2 regions of the Nonomuraea composti genome follow, and region 1 is predicted to be linked to the other one. Evidence: riboswitches for the same ligand, from Rfam matches in the RefSeq annotation. Region 1 holds a riboswitch; the other holds the start of a gene.
What was found. A riboswitch is a leader RNA that binds a small molecule or an ion and turns the genes downstream of it on or off. The one in region 1 is predicted to bind thiamine pyrophosphate.
Positions count from the first base shown of each region.

Region 2: linked by a shared signal. The riboswitch ahead of thiC (phosphomethylpyrimidine synthase ThiC) and the one ahead of HCN51_RS32080 (purine-cytosine permease family protein) in region 1 are both predicted to bind thiamine pyrophosphate.

Region 1 is NZ_JAATEP010000026.1:82,385-87,629, forward strand. It holds gene HCN51_RS32070 (ATP-binding protein) at 1-1,696, opposite strand, end outside; gene HCN51_RS32075 (methylated-DNA--[protein]-cysteine S-methyltransferase) at 1,791-2,369, shown strand; gene HCN51_RS32080 (purine-cytosine permease family protein) at 2,329-3,645, opposite strand; TPP riboswitch at 3,636-3,748, opposite strand; gene HCN51_RS32085 (rhodanese-like domain-containing protein) at 3,803-4,126, opposite strand; gene HCN51_RS32090 (winged helix-turn-helix transcriptional regulator) at 4,123-4,512, opposite strand; gene HCN51_RS32095 (MFS transporter) at 4,636-5,245, shown strand, end outside.
Region 2 is NZ_JAATEP010000004.1:169,435-174,679, reverse strand. It holds gene HCN51_RS08165 (glycine betaine ABC transporter substrate-binding protein) at 1-751, shown strand, start outside; gene HCN51_RS08160 (SDR family oxidoreductase) at 791-1,642, shown strand; gene HCN51_RS08155 (hypothetical protein) at 1,639-1,950, opposite strand; gene thiC (phosphomethylpyrimidine synthase ThiC) at 2,075-3,619, opposite strand; TPP riboswitch at 3,612-3,724, opposite strand; gene HCN51_RS08145 (hypothetical protein) at 3,816-4,166, shown strand; gene HCN51_RS08140 (universal stress protein) at 4,163-4,993, shown strand; gene HCN51_RS08135 (cellulose binding domain-containing protein) at 5,175-5,245, shown strand, end outside.

The DNA.
Region 1 (5,245 bases):
TGTCCACCTGGACGAACCGCTCAAAGATCCGCTCCCGGTCAGGCGGGGCGATACCGACTCCCTCATCATCGACCACGACGACCACGTTCTCCTCCTCCGGCCAGGCTCCCACGCTGATGAGCCCGCCCCTGGGCGAATACTTGAAGGCGTTCTCCAGCAGCTGGCCGAGGATGATATCGGTGGCCAGCGCGTCGCCCAGCACGTACGGCAGCCCCTCGGCCAGCTCCACCTCCACCCGGTGCCGGTCCGACAAGGAGGGCAACCCAAGTGTGGCCCCTTCGATCCGCTCGGCCAGGTCGAACTCCTCGATCCGCACCTTCAGCTCGTCCGCGCCCGCCCTGGCCCCCAGCAGCAAGTGGTCCATCAGCTCGCCCAGCGACCTGGCCCGCTCGGCGATCGTGTGCACGGCGGCGCGGCGCTCGGGGTCGCTCATCTTGTCCCAGCGCGAGTCGAGCGTGCTGGCGAACCCCCGCACGATCGTGATCGGCGTGCGCAGCTCGTGGCTGGTCGTGGCCAGGAACAGGTCCTTGGCCTCCTCCAGCTCCTTGGCCGCGGTCACGTCGCGGAAGTCGACGACGACCTCGCCGGTCTCCTCGATCCGGGCGCTGACGACGTCCAGCCAGCGCCCGTTGTCGAGCTGGAAGGTGCCCTTCTCCCCGGCCGACGGCACGGGGAACGGCGGCGGCCCGCCGAGCACGGACTCGACGGGCAGCGCGGTCAGCCCGGCCGCCGCCGGGTTCCAGCGCACGACCCGGCCGTCCTCGTCGAGCACGGCGATGCCGTCGGCGCTGGCGTCGAACACCGCCCGCTCGTACGCCCGCTGCCGCACCGCCTCCTGGTAGGCCACCGCGTTGCCGACCGCGATGCCCGCGTGCCCGGCCAGCAGCTCCAGCAGCTCCAGCTCCAGGTGGCCCGGTGTGCTGTTGGCGAACAACGCGTAGAGCGCGCCGTACGGCCGCCCGCCCACAGCGGCCAGCCCCAGCGCGATCGTGTGCAGCCCGCTCAGCCGCGCCCACACAAGGTCGTCGAGACCGTGCGACTCCAGCAGCACGGTCTTGCCCGTCCGTAAAAGTTTGTCCACGAGGCTCGTACGCAGCTCGGTGGTGGTGCCCCTGATCGAAGCGGGCAACTGGTACGTACTGACCAGCCGCAGCCGTTCCCCCTCGATGAGCACGAAACCGCCCGCGTCGGCGCCGGTCAGCTCGGTGAGGCTGGCCGAGATCCGGTCCAGCACCGCCGACAGCTCCAGCTCGGAGTTGATGTCGCCCACGACGTCGGTGAGCCGGCGCACGAGCCTGGCCCGGCGCGCCACCCGCTCCCTGGCCACGTGGTCGGCCAGCGCCGGATGGTAGACGCACACGTAGCCGCCCACGGCGCTGCCCAGGCGCAGTGCGCTGATGTCCACCCGCAGGTCGAGCAGGGTGCCGTTGCTGTGCAGGCGCCTGGTGCGCAGCGACACGGGCTCGCCCGTGCGCACCCGCTCCAGGGCGGCGGTGTGCTCGGTGGTCAGCTCGTCCGGCACGATGGGCGCCCTGCGCCCGATCACCTCGTCCGCGCTCCAGCCGAACACCCGCTCCGCCGCGGCGTTCCACACCAGCACGCTCTGATCCCGGTCGAGCGCCACGACGGCGTTGGGCGAGCTGGCGAGCGCCGCGCGAGCGATCTCATCGTCACTACCGGCCCATTCGTCCCCCACTACTCCATAGTGCACGTGGTGCGGTGGGTGCGTCGGGAGATCCGTCCGATACGCTGCGGTCACGGTGATTCCCGGCGGTGGGAGGGTGCGAGGCATGTCGAGCAACGATCTCGATGCCCTGTTGCGGGTGACCTCCAGCACCTATCGGGGCGAGACCCCGCCCGACATCGCCTTCGGCACCTACGACGGCGCCGTGGGCAGGCTGGTGCTGGCCGTCACCGGCAAGGGCATCGCGGCGTGCAGCTTCGAGGCAGAGAACGACGTGTACGAGCTGGTCAGCCGGCACGTGGGCACGTTCATCGGGCCCGACGCCAGGCGGCTCGACCCGGTGCGCAGAGAGCTCGACGCGTACTTCTCGGGGCGGCTGCGCACGTTCGCCACACCGGTGGACCTGGCGCTGGCCACGCCGTTCGCGCGCACGGTGCTGCAGAAGACCATGGCCGTCCCCTACGGCACCACCACGACCTTGGAGCGCATCGGCGAGAGCATCGGCCGGCCGCGCGCGCTGCGCGCCATCGGCAACGCCCTCGCCTCCAACCCCGTCTGCGTGATCGTGCCCTGCCACCGGGTGGTGCGCGAGGACGGCGCGCTCGGCGACTACGCGGGCGGGCAGCACGCCAAGCAGCACCTGCTCAACGTCGAACGGAAGGCCTCCGCACCAGCAGGCCGATGAGCAGCGTGACCACGGCGGCCACCAGCGCGCCGCCCAGCGCCCCGTTCATCCACACCTGCCGGGTGAAGCCGATGGCCTCGCGCGCGCCCGCCCAGAACGCGTCCCACGCCGCGATCGTCGGCGTCGAGGTCGTCAGCCAGTAGGCCGCGAAGCCCAGCGCCCACGGCACCAGCATCGACCAGCGCGACGGCGCCCACTCCTCGGTGTTCCAGCGCCGGGCGCCGCCGAGCAGGAAGTAGTCCACGGCCAGCACCGCGAACATCGGCACGAACACCGCGCCGATCACGCCCAGGAACGCGCCGTACGAGGTCACGTCCACGAGCAGGGCGATCACGACGGTGAGCACGCCGATGGCGACGGAGAAGACCCGGCGGTCCACGCGGGGCATCAGGTTCTGCAGCGAGACCGTGGTGGAGTAGACGTTGGCGAACGACTGGTCGGTCTCGCGCAGCACGAGGATCGCGAAGAACAACGCGCCCAGCGGCACCGCGACGAACGTGCCGAACACGGAGTCGGCGTCGCCCGCCAGCGCCACCGCGTACACGCCGAGCCCCAGGCAGGCCACCTGGGCCAGCGTGTAGCCGCCGACGACCCCGGTGAAGGCGGCGCCGGTGGAGCGCGAGTGCCGGGCGAAGTCGGCCGCCATCGGCACCCACGAGACCGACAGCGCGATCACGTAGTCGACCGCGGCGGGGAAGGCCGTCCACGAGCCGCCCTCCTGCGGCGGCGCCTCCCGCAGGAAGAACCAGGCGAACCAGACCAGCGCGACGATCACCCCGACGGTCACGTACCGGCGCAGCACCCGGATCGACCCGAGCGGCCAGATCGTCAGCGCCGTGGTCAGCACCCCCGCCACGATCACCCACACCGCGTACGGCACGGGGAAGATCGTGCCCGCGGCGGTGGCGATCACCCACAGCTCGAACGCGCCCCAGCCGAGCATCTGCACGATGTTCAGCACCGTCGGCACGTACGAGATCCGGGCCCCGAACAGCCCGCGCAGCAGCACCATCGCCGGCTGCCCCGTCTGCGTGCCCGGCACCGCCGACAGGCCCACCATGGCCGTGCCGATCAGGCTGCCGACCACGGTGGCCACGAGCGCCGCCGCGAGGCTCAGCGGGGCGTTGCCCAGCGGGTCGACCAGGAACATCGCCCCGGAGAAGCCGAGGAGGCTGACGCCGAGGTTCGCCCAGAGCGCGCCCTGGTCGAGCACGCCCAGCGTCTTCGGCGGCCGCCCTTCGAGTGTCAGCGGAACTTCGTCGGCGACATGCGACATCGCACACTCCCTACGCCGGCATTACCCGGACAGGTTCAGGCGGTCGGCAGCAGCGGTATCTGCCCTCTCAGCCTGGTTGCCCCAAGCTCCCGCGACGATCTGTAGTTTGTGCCCTCATCATGCCTCAATGACGGCAGAACCACCATAGTGGGCGAGTTCAGGCGACGTACGGCGGCTGTCCCGTTTCGCTGACCATCGGCCGGCGGGCGGACTCCCACGCCTGCATGCCGCCGCCCACGTTGATCGCCTCGCGCCCGAGCTGGTTGAGCCAGGCCGCCACGTTCATGGACCGGCCGCCCACCCGGCAGACGACGTAGACGGGACGGTCGCTCGGCACCTCGTCCACCCGGCCCTGGATCTGGGTCATGGGGATGTGGACGGCCTCAGGCGCGTGGCCGGCCAGCCATTCGTCCTGCTCGCGGACGTCGAGCAGGTAGGCGTCTGCGGGAACGGCGGTGGCCTCGATCTCGGGAACGGTCATGTCTCCATCATCTCGCGCCTGGCATCGTAGGACGCACGGGCCGCGATGATCTCCTCCTGGTGCTGCTCGGTCCACGTCACCAGCGACTTGATGGTCTGGTGCAGCGTCCGGCCGAGCGGCGTCAGCTCGTAGTCCACGCGTGGCGGCACGACCGGGTGCACGGTGCGGCTGACCAGGCCGTCGCGTTCGAGCTGGCGCAGCGTGACGCTGAGCATGCGCTGGCTGATGCCGTCGATCTCGCGGCGGAGCTGGGTGAAGCGCAGGCTCTGGCAGTCGAGCAGGGCGATGACCAGCAGCGACCACTTGTCGGCGATGCGGTCGAGTATCTGGCGGACCTCGCAGTCTTCACGCACGTCCCACTGGCGCACGTCGTAGTCGTCGTCCACGGTGCCTTCGCAGTAACCGAGTGATTGAGAAGTGCCTTCTTCCACGACAAATCATGCTGGCGCATGATGTGGGGCGGTTACAAGAGAGAACCGAATGCCTATTCGTAACCGGGGGTCTTTGTCATGCCTGTGCCCACCCGATCCTGGGGTGTCCTGATCGTGTTGTGCGGTGCCATCTTCCTTGAGGGCATCGACGTCGCCATGCTGAACGTCGCGCTCCCGTCCATCCGGGCCGACCTGGGGTTGTCCACCGGCATGCTGAGCGGGGTCGTGAGCGCGTACGTGCTGGGTTACGGCGGTTTCATGTTGCTCGGCGGGCGGGCGGCCGACCTGCTGGGGCGGCGGCGGATGTTCCTGCTCTGGCTGGTGGTGTTCCTGCTCTTCTCAGGGCTGGGCGGCTTCGCTGAGGAGGGGTGGGTGCTGCTGGTGGCCAGGTTCGTCACGGGGGTGGCCGCCGCGTTCATGACGCCCGCCGGCCTGTCCCTCATCACCACGAACTTTCCGGAGGGCCCGCAGCGCAACCGGGCCCTGCTGATCTACGCGGGCACCGCCGCCGGCGGCTTCGCGCTCGGTCTCGTGATCGGCGGGCTGCTGGCCGCGATGGGCTGGCGCTGGGTGTTCTTCGCGCCCGTCCTGCTGGCGCTGGCCATCCTGGTCGCCGCCGTCCCCCTGATCAAGGACCGGGGCGACCGCGCGGAGGGGAGCTTCGACGTGGCGGGCGCGATCACCATCA
Region 2 (5,245 bases), on a different contig from region 1:
CGCGGACGTGGCCGACCAGACGAACGTGCAGGGCAGCGTCAACGCCCGCGCCTCGCTGACCAGGGGCGACGCCGACCTCATGTGGGAGTACACGGGCACGGGCTGGATCACGTACCTGGGCCAGGAGACCCCCATCCCCGACGCGCAACGGCAGTACGCGGCCGTGCGCGACCTCGACCTGCGCACGAACGGCATCGTCTGGCTGCCGCCGGCCCCGCTGAACAACACGTACGCGATCGGCCTGAAACGCACCACGGCGCAGCGGTACGGCCTGACGAGGATCTCCGACCTGACGAAGATCCCTGTCGCGCGGCGCACGTTCTGCGTCGACCACGAGACCTTCGGCCGCGACGACGGCTTCCTCGGCATGCTGCGCGGCTACGGCCTGACGTACGGCGCGGACGTCCCTCGCGCCGGCGTGCGCCGGGTGTCGGTGGGCATCCTCTACAACGCGATCTCCAGCGGCCAGTGCGCGATGGGCCTGATCAGCACGACCGACGGCCGGATCAAGGCGCTCGACCTGGTCGTGCTGGAGGACGACCGGCACTTCTTCCCGCTCTACAACGTGTCCGTGACGATGCGGCGGCAGCTCGCCGACGCCCACCCGGAGATCGCCAAGCTCTTCGCGCCCATCTCCGCGAAGCTCACCGACGAGGTGATGCGCGGCCTCAACGCGCAGGTGGACGTGGACGGCGACGTGCCCGTCCTGGTGGCCCGCGACTGGCTCAGATCACAAGGATTCGTGACATAGCTGGCGTTAGCCATACCCGATGAAGGGCAGGCCGCTGGCATGTCGCAAACACCACCACCCCAGAACCAGCCCTACCCCGGCCACACCGGCGAGATGGCGCCCGAGCCGCGCGACGAGATGCGCGACTACGTCGGGCGCGACCTGCTCAGCGGCAAGAAGGCGCTGATCACCGGCGGCGACTCGGGCATCGGCCGGGCGGTCGCGGTGGCGTTCGCCAAGGAGGGCGCGGACGTCGCGATCGCGTACCTGACCGAGCACGAGGACGCCGCGCACACCCGCAAGCTGGTCGAGGAGACCGGGCGGCGCTGCGTGCTGCTGCCCGGCGACCTGGCCGACCGCGCGCACTGCGTCTCCGTCGTCGAGCAGGCGGTCTCCGAGCTGGGCGGCCTGGACGTGCTGGTGAACAACGTGGCCTACCAGGCGCCGGTGGACGGCCTGGAGGAGCTGGACGACGAGCAGTGGGAGCACACGTTCGCGGTCAACATCCACAGCTACTACCGCGTCACGAAGGCCGCGCTCCCGCACCTGCGGGAGGGCGCGGCCATCGTGAACACCTCGTCGATCAACGGCCTGCGCGGCAACAAGACGCTGATCGACTACGCCGCCACCAAGGGCGCCATCAACGCCTTCACCTACTCCATGGCCCAGAACCTGGTCGAGCGCGGCATCCGGGTCAACGCCGTCGCGCCCGGACCGGTGTGGACGCCGCTGATCCCGGCGACCATGCCGCAGGAGAAGGTGGAGCAGTTCGGCAAGCAGGTGCCGATGGGGCGGGCCGCCGACCCGGACGAGATCGCCCCGTCGTACGTGTTCTTCGCCTCGAACCGGCTCTCGTCGTATTACACGGGCGAGGTGCTGGCCCCGATCGGCGGGGAGACGCTGCCGGGTTAGGCGCGGCCCGCGTCCTTGATGGACACGATCGAGGCGGTCTGGAACTTCTTGTGCCCCTTGCCGTCGCCGCCGACGGTGGCCGTGTAGGTCTTGTACGTCCAGCTCAGGCTGTACTTGATGGTGATCTTGTGCTTGGTCGTGCACCGGTTGTGCCAGTAGACGGTCACCGAGGTGTTCCCGTCGCCCCAGGACCAGGCGAAGCACCCGGCCACCCCCCGGTGGACGTCGGCGGAGGCCGGCGTGGCGGCGAGCCCTGCGACGACGGCGGACGCGGCGGCGACGACCGCCGCGCGAGTTCTGATCGACACGAAAGATCCTCTCTTCTGGTGGTCGTGGAAGCCCCGGCCGGGCTCACTGTCACGTTGCCACCAGAAGAGCGGCAATCCCCGTCATCAATGTCCAGACCTGCGGGTTTGGACATTGGACAATGCGTCACTCCACGTAGATCGTGCCCCCGAGCCGCCGGAACTCGGCCGCCTTCTCCGCGTACCCCGCGTCCCTGATCTCGTGGCTGATCCGCATCGAGCAGAACTTGGGGCCGCACATCGAGCAGAAGTGCGCGGTCTTCGCGGGCGCGGCCGGCAGCGTCTCGTCGTGGAACGAGCGCGCCGTCTCAGGGTCGAGCGACAGGTCGAACTGGTCCTCCCAGCGGAACTCGAAGCGCGCGTCCGACAGCGCGTCGTCCCACGCCTGCGCGCGCGGATGCCCCTTGGCCAGGTCCGCCGCATGAGCGGCGATCTTGTACGTGATCACGCCGGTCTTGACGTCGTCCTTGTCGGGCAGGCCCAGATGCTCCTTGGGGGTGACGTAGCAGAGCATGGCCGTGCCGTACCAGCCGATCATGGCGGCCCCGATGCCCGAGGTGATGTGGTCGTAGCCGGGCGCGATGTCCGTCACGAGGGGGCCGAGCGTGTAGAACGGGGCGTCGTCGCAGAGCTCGCGCTGCAGGTCGACGTTCTCCTTGATCTTGTGCATGGGCACGTGGCCCGGCCCCTCGATCATCACCTGGACGTCGTGCTCGCGCGCGATCGCCGTCAGCTCGCCCAGCGTGCGCAGCTCCGCGAACTGGGCCTCGTCGTTGGCGTCGGCGATCGAGCCGGGGCGCAGCCCGTCGCCCAGCGAGTACGACACGTCGTAGCGGGCCAGGATCTCGCACATCTCGGCGAAGTTCTCGTACAGGAAGCTCTCGCGGTGGTGCGCCAGGCACCAGGCGGCCATGATCGAGCCGCCCCGCGAGACGATGCCCGTCTTCCGCCCGGCGGTCAGCGGCACGTGCGCCAACCGCACGCCCGCGTGCACGGTCACGTAGTCGACGCCCTGCTCGCACTGCTCGATCAGCGTGTCGCGGTAGACCTCCCACGACAGCAGCTCCGGCCGGCCCTTCACCTTCTCCAGCGCCTGGTAGATCGGCACCGTGCCGACCGGGACGGGCGAGTTGCGCAGGATCCACTCCCGGGTCTCGTGGATGTCGGCGCCGGTGGACAGATCCATGATCGTGTCGGCGCCCCAGCGCGTCGCCCACGTCATCTTCTCGACCTCCTCCTCGATGGAGGAGGTGACGGCCGAGTTGCCGATGTTGGCGTTGATCTTCACGAGGAACTCGCGGCCGATGATCATCGGCTCGGACTCCGGGTGGTTGACGTTCGCGGGGATGATGGCCCGGCCGGCGGCCACCTCCTGGCGGACGAACTCGGGGGTGACGCCCTCGCGCACCGCGACGAACTCCATCTCCCTGGTCACCAGCCCGCGCCGGGCGCAGCCCACCTGCGTGACCGGGTGACCCGCCCGCGCCCGCTCCCGCACCCACTCCTCGCGCCGGCGCGGCAGGCCCCGCCGCGGGTCCGGCTCGTAGGCGGGGTCGGTGTACGGGCCCGAGGTGTCGTACAGCGTCACCGACGAGCCGTTCGACAGGCGCACCTCGCGCATCGGCACCCGCAGCTCACCTTGGTAAACCTTGGAAAAACGCGCGCTCGTCATCGCGCAAACTCCCTTCGCCGGCATTATCCGGAGCAGGTTCTGGCGGTCGGCGGCTGTCAGCCGTCCTCTCAGCCCGGTCTCCACCGGGCTCCCGCGTTGGTCGGCGGTGATCGTACCCACGCCCCGGCCCGCCCGAAACCCGCGCCGCGCAGGTTTGGCGATCGCCGTCAGCGGTACGGTCCCCATCAGGGGAAACATGAAGAGATTCGCCGCTGTCGCAGGACTCATCGTCGTGCTGGCCGCGTCCGGCGCCACCGCCGCCGCCGGGGACGGCATGGATCGGCACGAAGTCAGCCAGGAACAGTACGACACTCTGATCGCCCAGTGCCGCTACTCCGACACGGGGAAGGCGAAGTGCCGGGCGGCCGTCAAGCGCATGTACCGCGTCGGCAGGACCGACCCGGGGCTCGACTGCCGCACCTACTCCGGCGTCACCGTCTGCGGCACGCTCAAGCTCAGCAGGTCCGAGCGCAGGTGCGCCCGCGACTCCGAGGCACAGGGGCTGCCGTTCCGCCGTGCCGAGGTCGAGTGTTACGCGCTGTCATGATCGTCGTAGGGGTGGACGGCTCCCGTACCGGGCTGGAGGCCGCCGGCTGGGCCGCCGCCGAGGCCCGGCTCAGGCAGGCGCCGCTGACCGTCGCGCACGCCGTGCCGAAGTGGGTGTGCGAGGGCGCCGTCCGCTACGCCGAGGTGGCCCAGTGGATGCGCGACGGCGCCGAGACCGTCCTCACCGCCGCCTGCGAACGCGCCCGCCGGGTGTGGCCCGAGGTGCGCCTCGACGGCGCGCTGCTCCCCGGCGACCCCCGCTCGGCGCTGGTCAAGGCGTCCGAGGAGGCCGAGCTGCTGGTGGTGGGCAGCCGCGGCATCGGCGGCGTGCGCGGCCTGCTGGTCGGATCCGTCGCGTACGGCGTCGCCGCGCACGCGCCCTCCGACGTCGTGCTCATCCACGACCCGCCCCCGTCGCCGCGCGGCGAGGTCGTGGCCGGCACCGACGGCTCACCCGGCGCCGGGCGGGCCCTCGACTTCGCCTTCACCGAGGCCGAGCTGCGCGGCGCCCGGCTCCGCGTCGTCCGCGCATGGGCCTGGCCCCAGCCCGGCGGCTTCGAGCCCGCCTCCCGCGAGAGCGAGCAGGACACGCTGCGTGCGCTGAAAGAGTCGCTGGCCGGGCACCGGGAGCGGCACCCCGGGGTGCACGTGGTGGCCGAGGTCGTGCACGGGCACCCGGTGGAAGTGCTCAAGGAGGCGTCCGCGCGCGCCGACCTGCTGGTGGTCGGGTCCAGGGGGCACGGGCAGCTCGCGGGCATGCTCATCGGCTCCATCAGCCAGGCGCTCCTGCACCACGCGCCGTGCCCGCTGGCGGTCGTGCGCCGCTGAAAGTTACATCCGTCCGCCCAGGTCAGCACCCCGCCATGATCGTCGTGCTTCCCGGGCCCGCTCCCGCGATCCTACGATTCGCGCAGGCTCGGGAGCTGCCGCCGCTCCTACGTTTCGCACAGGCGTACGGACGGGAGAGCACACGATGTTTCGTGCAGGCGTACGGACGGAAAAGCGCACGATGCGCAGCAGGACCACGATCGTCTCGGTAGTGACGGCGCTGGTGGCGCTGGCGGCGGCGGTGTTATTCGC